Regions from separate parts of the Virgibacillus dokdonensis genome, predicted to be linked through region 3. Evidence: riboswitches for the same ligand, from Rfam matches in the RefSeq annotation. Region 3 holds a riboswitch; each other region holds the start of a gene.
The links. A riboswitch is a leader RNA that binds a small molecule or an ion and turns the genes downstream of it on or off. The one in region 3 is predicted to bind S-adenosylmethionine.
Positions count from the first base shown of each region.

Region 1: linked by a shared signal. The riboswitch ahead of B2C77_RS01625 (methionine ABC transporter ATP-binding protein) and the one ahead of metK (methionine adenosyltransferase) in region 3 are both predicted to bind S-adenosylmethionine.
Region 2: linked by a shared signal. The riboswitch ahead of B2C77_RS02835 (PLP-dependent aspartate aminotransferase family protein) and the one ahead of metK (methionine adenosyltransferase) in region 3 are both predicted to bind S-adenosylmethionine.

Region 1 is NZ_LT745762.1:269,990-273,276, forward strand. Features, by position in the region: gene serS (serine--tRNA ligase) at 1-730, shown strand, start outside; SAM riboswitch class I at 1,002-1,108, shown strand; SAM riboswitch class I at 1,244-1,347, shown strand; gene B2C77_RS01625 (methionine ABC transporter ATP-binding protein) at 1,543-2,574, shown strand; gene B2C77_RS01630 (methionine ABC transporter permease) at 2,564-3,214, shown strand.
Region 2 is NZ_LT745763.1:225,561-228,847, reverse strand. Features, by position in the region: gene rarD (EamA family transporter RarD) at 1-804, shown strand, start outside; SAM riboswitch class I at 910-1,029, shown strand; gene B2C77_RS02835 (PLP-dependent aspartate aminotransferase family protein) at 1,319-3,070, shown strand.
Region 3 is NZ_LT745763.1:1,478,860-1,482,146, forward strand. Features, by position in the region: gene pckA (phosphoenolpyruvate carboxykinase (ATP)) at 1-537, opposite strand, end outside; SAM riboswitch class I at 864-976, shown strand; gene metK (methionine adenosyltransferase) at 1,312-2,517, shown strand; gene asnB (asparagine synthase (glutamine-hydrolyzing)) at 3,091-3,287, shown strand, end outside.

The sequences.
Region 1 (3,287 bases), on a different contig from region 3:
AGATTTCCATGTGGATGAACATGGCTATGAAGAAATGTTGCCACCACAAATTGTGAATCGAACTAGTATGACTGGGACAGGGCAATTACCAAAATTTGCAGAAGACGCCTTTAAACTAGAAGAATGGGATTATTATTTAGCTCCGACTGCAGAAGTGCCAGTAACAAATTATTATCGTGATGATATTTTAAAGATAGATGATTTACCGAAAAAATTTGCTGCATTTAGTAGCTGCTTTCGTTCTGAAGCAGGATCTGCTGGAAGAGACACAAGAGGTCTGATTCGTCAGCATCAATTTAATAAAGTCGAGCTTGTCCATTTTGTTAAACCTGAAGATTCCTATGAAACATTGGAAGTGTTAACAAATCATGCAGAGAAAATATTACAGTTATTAGAGCTTCCTTATCGTGTGATGAGTATGTGTACAGGAGATTTAGGCTTTACAGCAGCTAAGAAGTACGATATCGAAGTATGGATCCCTAGTCAGCATACGTATCGGGAAATTTCTTCTTGCTCTAATTTTGAAGACTTCCAGGCAAGACGTGCCAATATCCGTTTTCGTAGAGAAGCAAAAGCAAAACCAGAATTTGTGCATACATTAAACGGCTCTGGATTGGCTATTGGTCGAACTGTTGCAGCTATTTTGGAAAATTACCAGCAAGAGGATGGAACGGTTGTTATTCCAAAAGCATTGCGTCCATATATGGGAGGAAAAAAGGTCATTCAATAAGCCAATTCAAACATTTACTGTGAGTCAAATGGTAAATAGAAGAGCAAAGTCGCATTTTGGGCTTATTGACGAAGGCTGGAACAACGGTTCATGCATCTTTTTTTTAAAAGGAACATAGTCTGAAAGATAACAGGAAACATCCGCGGATAAAATTTTTATCGCAATAAAGGCTTGGCGATAGCCCATTTTTTCTAAAAATCTGTTTGACAAGTAAAGGAAACCGTAGTATGATATAACACAATATCTTGATCAAAAATAAATATAATATTTCTTCTTATTCAGAGAGGTGGAGGGAATTGGCCCTTAGAAGCCTCGGCAGCGGACTCGTAAGTAGTACTGTGCTAAATCCAACAAGCAAGCATGCTTGAAAAATAAGAAGCGGAAACCAATAGATTGGAAATCCCTTCTTATTTGTATAAGGAGGGATTTCTTTTTACGCAATAGGAAAGGGTGGAATTTTCAGAGTTTATAACTTAAGCAAAACGGTGGTGTTACCGCCAAAAAATAACATACTTCTTATCTAGAGAGGTGGAGGGACTGGCCCATAGAAGCCTCGGCAGCGGACTCATATGAGTACTGTGCCAAATCCAGCAAACAAGTAGTTTGAAAGATAAGAAGAGGATATGTATAAAAAATACCTCTTCTTATGGAAGGGGTATTTTTTATACTATAGGAAAGCATAAAAGTTTAAAGGTTTATAGTATAAGAACATCTTTGTTATTTTTGGAAAAGCTAGATCCATGGAATTGTTTCACATGGAACAATTGCCATACAAAGCGATTTTAAGTGAAAAAGAATGGGGGATTGGTTCAATGATTATATTTGATCAGGTAACGAAAGTGTATGAAGGAAAAGGTGAATCTGTTAAAGCATTGCACAACGTGGATTTACAGGTAAAAAAAGGAGAAATATATGGTGTGATTGGATTTAGTGGTGCAGGAAAAAGCTCGCTCATACGCTGTGTGAATGCTTTAGAACGTCCGTCATCTGGAAGAGTAATCATAGATGGAAAGGATCTCTTACAATTAACTGCAAAAGAAGTACGTGAAGCAAAACGGAATATCGGTATGATTTTTCAACATTTTAATCTTTTACATTCAAAAACAGTGTTTACGAATGTAGCGATGCCTCTACTAGTGGCAAAACGTCCTAAAGAGGAAGTGAGAAAAAGAGTATTAGAGTTACTCGCTTTTGTTGGTTTAGAAGATAAAGCAAACAGTTACCCCGATCAGCTATCTGGAGGGCAAAAACAACGCGTAGGGATAGCTCGTGCTTTAGTTACGAATCCGAAAGTGCTTTTATGTGATGAGGCAACATCTGCACTTGACCCAGAAACAACAAAATCTATTTTGCAACTGTTAAAACAGGTAAATCAGGCATATGGAGTGACGATTTTAATGATTACGCATGAGATGGGTGCCATCAAAGCGATTTGTGATCGGGTTGGTGTTTTAGATCAAGGAAAAATAGTGGAGTCGGGCAGTGTATTTCAAGTATTTTCAAAACCAAAAACAGCGATTGCTGCTAAGTTTGTACGTTCTGTGATGAATGACCATATACCGGAGTCGATTTATGCGTTACTTCGTGAACAGCGAGAAGACCGGCATATATATCGCATTGTGTTTGTCGGTAATAGTGCAGGCGAGCCTTTATTATCACAAGTTGCTAAAACGTATACCGTAGATGTCAATATACTGTATGGCAGCATTACAGAAATACAAGGGATTCCTTTTGGCAATTTAATCGTTCAATTTTCAGGTACAGAGAAGGAGATGAAACGAGCTTTGCTACATATTCATCAACAAAAGGTTACTGTAAAGGAAGTGTTAGCAGATGTTAGTTGATCAAGAACAACTCTTACAAGCTTTATGGGAAACGGTCGTCATGGTCGGCGTATCATTAATTTTCTCTTTTCTTATCGGACTTGTATTAGGTGTTTTATTAGTCGTATCGAGAAAGGGGCATCTTTGGGAAAATAAAATTATTTTCACTATATTAAACACAGGAATAAATATATTTCGTTCTATTCCATTTATTATTTTGATGGTAGCCGTTATTCCATTCACAAGGCTGATTGTTGGAACTTCGATTGGAACAGCTGCTGCAATTGTACCAATGATATTATTTGCTGGCCCTTATATTGCTAGATTAATAGAAAACTCGTTACTGGAAGTTGACCCAGGGGTTATAGAAGCAGCACAAGCAATGGGGGCAACGCCATGGCAGATTATGACTCGTTTTCTTTTACCAGAAGCACGAAGTTCGTTATTACTAGGCATAACGATTGCAACAATTGGTTTAGTAGGAGCTTCTGCAATGGCTGGAGCAGTTGGTGGAGGAGGCCTGGGTGATTTAGCTATTACATATGGCTACCAACGTTTTGACACGGTCGTGATGTTCCTTACTGTAGGGATCCTTATCATCATGGTACAAGGATTACAGTCCCTCGGAAACTACCTAGCCAGACGAGTGCGACGAAGATAATAAGGTTTACTGGGAACGTGGTAGGATATGCTTAGAGGAATACGTAGTAAGAATGAAAACAGGTGGATGAGTA
Region 2 (3,287 bases), 1.3 Mb from region 3:
GAAACGCTGGCACATCGAATTATATGGTCGGCTATTTTTATGATTATCATTGTACTTATTGTTGGGAAATGGCATGAATTGCTTCGCGAATGGAAGGCATTAATGCAAAACAGACGAAAATTCATAGGCGTTTTTATGGCAACTACTGTTATTAGTCTCAATTGGCTGACATTTATTTGGGCGGTGCACAATGATCATGTTATTCAAGCAAGTTTAGGATATTATATTAACCCTTTAATCAGTATTTTGCTTGGTATCCTTGTACTGAAGGAATCTTTTACCTTTAGACAGACCATTTCCTTTATCATGGCAGCTATTGGCGTCCTTTATTTGACAATAAGTTATGGCGTATTTCCTTGGATATCTTTATTGCTTGCAACGAGCTTTGGGTTGTACGGTTTGTTAAAGAAAAAGATAGATATTGGTCCTATGATTGGACTGACAATCGAAACGATGTTAATTTCTCCAGTCGCTCTTCTATTCTTATTGTTTCTTCCGCAAAACACTTTTCAATGGAGCACCATTCTATCAACGACAAACATGCTACTAATAGGTGCTGGCGTAGTTACAGCAATACCGTTATTACTATTTGCAAGTGGAGCGAAACGCATTTCTTTATCCTTGGTCGGCTTTTTGCAATACCTTGCACCAACGCTTATGTTGTTAATAGGAGTTTTTTTATATAAAGAGCCATTCACTTCTGCTCACTTCATCGCATTTTTATTCATATGGTTCGCACTGATTAACTATCTGTTAGCTAGTTACCAAAAGCCTACAAAAAAGCAATTTAAAAAAGCAAACTAACGCTTTATTAAAAACAAACAGTTGAACAAGCAAGCTCTAATAACAAAAATCACCGTTGACAAATTCATTTGAACCTTATATAATATTCAGTAATTTAAATAACATCTCTTATTATGAGCGGTGGAGGGAATAGGCCCTGTGAAGCCCGGCAACCTGAAAGCAACCAACTTTGCTTTTTACGGTGCTAAATCCTACAAACCTATTATAAGGTTTGGAAGATAAGAGGAGGACGGAATGTATATTTTAAACCCTCTTCTTAAGAAGAGGGTTTTTTATTTTTTGTTTTCATTTCTTCCTTGCAAACTACTTACTTCTAACCAATAGTAGAAAAACTTCGCTTATCGCCAAGTCTTATGGCGAAAAAACGCTGTCATTTTTCTTATACTATAAACCCAAAAAATTTTATACTTTTCTATAGTGCAACACAAGATGCATGGTTCTTATCCATGCACTCTCTTTTTCAATTAGTCGAATAGCAAACCCATTTTTACATTTAATCAAAGGAGGAAAAATAATGAGTCATTTTTTTACGCAAAATCCAGAAACTGCATTACTTCACGGTGGGCAAACCCCCGATTCAGAAACAGGAGCTAGAGCAGTCCCTATTTACCAAACGACCTCTTATGTATTTAACGATACAGAACACGCACAAAACTTATTCGGTTTAAAAGAACCTGGAAATATATACTCCCGAATTGGTAATCCAACTGTAGATACGTTTGAACAACGTGTTGCCCAACTAGAAGATGGTGTCGCTGCAGTAGCTACATCTTCTGGAATGGCCGCAATCACTTTCGCTATTTTAAATGTAGCAAGTGCTGGGGACGAAATTATTACCGATAGCAATCTTTACGGTGGCACATACAATTTATTTGCTAATATACTTCCTCGTTACGGAATTCATGTAAAATTCATAGATGGTTCCAATCCAAATGAAGTAGAGGCTGCAATTACTGAGAAAACAAAAGCTATTTTTGGGGAAACGATCACCAATCCCAGCCTGCATGTTTTTGATATTGAAACGATCGCAGCAATAGCACATGCACACCATATCCCTATAATTATCGATAATACCTTTGCCCCTTACCTCGTTAAACCATTCGCATGGGGAGCAGATATTATTGTCCATTCTGCAACAAAATGGATCGGTGGTCACGGAACAACGATTGGCGGGGTGGTTGTAGACGGAGGAAGGTTTGATTGGAATCACGATAGATTCCCAGGTTTTACCGAACCTGATGCAAGTTACAACGGCTTGCGATTTGCTGATGTTGGACCTGCCGCTTTCGCTACAAAACTACGTGTACAATTAATTCGTGATATTGGAGCTTGTTTAAGCCCACATAGCGCATTTTTGTTGCTTCAAGGGTTAGAAACGTTACATTTACGCATGCAACAACATACGAAGAACGCACAAAAAATTGCTGCTTTTTTAACAGATCATCCAGCAATTGATTGGGTTAATTATCCTGGCTTGTCCAATCATCCTTCCTATCCATTAACAAAAAAATACTTTCGTGAGGGTACTGCCGGGTCAATTATAACGTTCGGTATTCAAGGTGGAAGGGAAGCTGGAAGACAATTAATTGATCAAATTGAATTATGGTCGCATGTAGCAAATGTAGGTGATGCTAAATCGCTCATTATTCACCCTGCATCTACCACACATCAACAGCTAACAACGGAGGAATTAGCCGCAAGTGGGACAACAGAAGAAACCATTCGTTTATCGGTTGGCTTAGAGTCTGTTCATGATCTACTCATTACTTTGGACAACGCAATAGCAAAAGCTACAGGGGAACAAGCAACCATCGCTATTGGTGAACAACAGGCTATCCATTGGCTGCTTCATTCTTCTTTTTTAAGAGACGGTGGAAATGTGCGCAAAAAATGCCTTGCCGTATACGGTTTAGAAACAGCAAATGAAACAGACCGAAAAAAAGTCTTCCAATTACAAGCGTTCGGATTCGATATAGCTGTTGTGGGAAGTACTAACCTAACTATCCCTTTACCACAGTATAAAGAATTAACGGACATCCCAGTAGTGGACGCTACTTGGTCACTGCAGCCTACATTACCAGCTCCACTGTTAGAGCAGCTCGTAAATAAAGACTGTAAGCTTTTATGGGTGGAAAAAACAAATGAAACAGCTGCTACGATAGAACATGCTAAAGCAACTGGCATTACTGTTATTACACAAAAAAACCCTTATGAAGAAGCGTTATTGCTTCGAAACAATGCTACGGAGGCACCTGTATTTGCATAGCATACCATTACCTTTTTTATAACAGGTTTATTTGTTTGTATAATTGGAAAAATTATAACTAACCTTCCCTTTCTGATCGCCTTGTAATTGAAGGCGATCTTTTTTACTATTAGATTTTTTTGGTTTATAGTAGAACAAAGGCAGGGCGCTCGTTTAGCAACGTAGCGAGTGGAACAAATCAACGAAAGTTTTAGGAGTCATGCCACTAAAACAGGGG
Region 3 (3,287 bases):
AAATGATACAAGAATAAATGCTTCTGAATTTGTACCGTCTACTTTTGGGTTAGCTTTAAATGTTGGTGCAGATATAACAGTAAATTCTGGCTGATGCTTTTCTAGTTCTTCCTTCGTAGGTGTGATAAATAATTGTCTGGCAAAGAGATTGTGCCATGCATATTCATTAATCACTTGCAAAGGAAGACGGTATTCATGGTCTGCTCCAGCATATCCTTTAAAATGAAAGATTTCCGACTTGTTTTTTAAATAGGCAACGACTTTTTGATAAAGCTTATTGAAAGTCTCTTCGCTAACAGAACGATTTACCGTTCCCCAATCAACATACTTTTCGCTCATTTCATCTTTTACAATAAATTTATCTTTAGGAGAGCGACCAGTATAAGCTCCTGTTTCAGATTGAACAGCTCCAGTTGCTGATAACTTTCCTTCTTTTCTAGCTAAAATTTTTTCTACAAGTTGTGGTACAGATAAATTCGACAACAAATAAGGATGTGCATATAATTCGGTTACAAATGATTTTTCTACCGTTTTCATTAAAAATACCTGCCTTTTAACTCAAATTTATTCATGTTCATGTGTTTAATCTGTAAATAGTATAACACATTTATTCAAATAGTCCATACTAAATATGATAAAATATAAAAAATTAAAGAAGAATTAGTATGCCTCTCTGGTGTTTCTTATACTATAGGAAAGTATAAATTTTTAGGGTTTATATAATAAAAGAAAACAAAGGCTTTCTTCATAAGACTGGGTGACGAGCTAAGTTTTTCTAATAGTATGTGGGTAAAGTGATTGAAAATACACCCAAATTAATTGACAGGAACCTACTATTTAGGTAAGCTGAATTGCGAACGGATCTCTTATTCAGAGTTGGTGGAGGGACAGTCCCTAAGAAACCCAGCAACCATCACACATTTGTGAAAAGGTGCTAACCTGATGCAAGGTCATACGAAACCTTGAACAATAAGAGCGAAAGGATCGCTATTCCCTTTCCTCATGATAAGCAGGAAGGGATTTTTTATACTGTAGAAAAGTATAAAATTAGGGCTTATAGTATAAGGAAGACTACCGCTTTCGCCATAGGAACTTGGCGTTTAAGCCAAGCTTTTCTATTGTTAAATGTATACAGGTAATCTAGCGCAGGATAACTAGAAGTGTTTGTTCTTGTCATTATATATGCATATCTTATAATAATGATCATTTTAGATTTCTTTTGTTTATCGTGTGTCAGAGAAAACATCCAGTTAAGTAAATTTTCACGTTATATAGAGTTCCGTATCTGATTTTAAAGGAGGAAGTAGCAAAATGGCTACGAATCGACGTTTATTTACTTCTGAATCTGTAACAGAAGGTCATCCTGATAAAATATCAGATCAAATTTCTGATGCTATCTTAGATGAAATATTACAATCGGACCCTTATGCTCGTGTTGCATGCGAGACAACCGTTACGACAGGTCTTGTATTAGTGGCAGGTGAAATATCTACGACTACTTATGTTGACATCCCAGCAGTCGTACGAAAAACGGTTGAGGAGATAGGTTATACGCGAGCAAAGTTTGGTTTTGATGCTAAAACTTGTGCTGTATTAACGGCAATAGATGAGCAATCTCCAGACATTGCTGGAGGCGTAAATAAGGCATTGGAAGCAAGACAGGGACGAATGAGCGAGGAAGAAATTGATGCTATTGGAGCTGGTGACCAAGGTTTAATGTTTGGATTTGCTTGCGATCAAACGGAAGAATTAATGCCACTACCGATTTCTTTAGCACATAAGTTAGCTAAACGATTGTCAGATGTCCGTAAAAGGCGTATCTTGGATTACTTGAGACCAGATGGAAAAACACAAGTAACCGTAGAATATGGAGAAGATGGGCAGCCTATTCGAGTTGATACCATCGTTATTTCCACGCAACACCATCAAGATGCAACTGTGGAACAAATTGAAAAAGATTTATTAAAGCATGTTATTTTTCCAGTAGTCCCAGCACATTTGTTAGATGAAACAACAAAATACTTTATCAATCCAACTGGGCGATTTGTAATAGGTGGCCCACAAGGTGATGCAGGTTTAACTGGAAGAAAAATTATCGTGGATACGTATGGTGGTTATGCACGACATGGCGGGGGGGCATTTAGTGGTAAGGATGCAACGAAAGTAGATCGTTCTGCCGCTTATGCAGCAAGGTATGTTGCAAAAAACATTGTCGCTGCAAAATTAGCTAAGAGTTGTGAAGTTCAACTTGCTTATGCGATTGGTGTAGCAGAACCGGTGTCAATTGCTATTGATACGTTCGGAACAGGAATCGTTCGTGAAGAAGTATTGGTTCAAGCTGTGAGGAAGTTGTTCGACCTTCGTCCTGCTGGGATTATTCATATGCTTGATTTACAAAAGCCAATATTTAGAAATACAGCTGCATATGGTCACTTTGGGCGTACAGATGTTGTATTTCCTTGGGAAAAAACGGACAAAGTAGAAGAATTAATTGCATTAGTAAAAGAACAGCAGTAGAGTGAGCAAGGGCATGACTTTTCGGTCGCTGGAGAGGTCATGTTTTTGTTTTACTGTAAGGAAAGGTAAGAAAGAGTTTTCGATAATACCCTGCTTTATTCTCAGGTTCTTGGTTTGTAAAAGGTGACAGAAATGAGCAGACCAGCAAGCGATAGTGGGGTAGTTGTAAGATTTTCCATCCCGTTAAGTGGAAGTTTGGGGAATGATAGTTGATGCTGTTAAGCTAGCGGAGGATAACACGGGAGACTCCTCGAAAATGATTGCAATGTTTCGCTGACGTAACTTTCCTTGTCCTGTGGGAAAGCGCAGCGGGAAGCCCCCATAGAAAAAAAGCAATCTTTTTAGGAGGCTGAGCGCCAGCCCAAGGAAAGCGTAGTGTTTTTTCGTAGCGGTCACTAAAAGTGTACATAAATAGAGTGCTGGAAAGATAGAGGTTATAATTATGTCGAGAAAAATTTGACACATACCAAGTTTTTCTAAAAGTTTTTAACGAACGTTTGGTGTGGTATGATAGTAATGAAAAAATGATTCGTACCATACGTTACTATATTTAATGAGAGAAGGTAGACAGCTATGTGTGGTTTTATCGGAATGTTATTTGATAATCCTGTAGAACGAACAGAACAAGAAGTAGAACTATTTAAACAGCAAAATAATTTGATCACTCATCGAGGACCAGATGATGAAGGATACTATTTCGATTCTTATATTTCCTTGGGGTTCCGACGTTTGAGTATTATAGATATTGAAAGTGGCTCCCAGCCATTAAG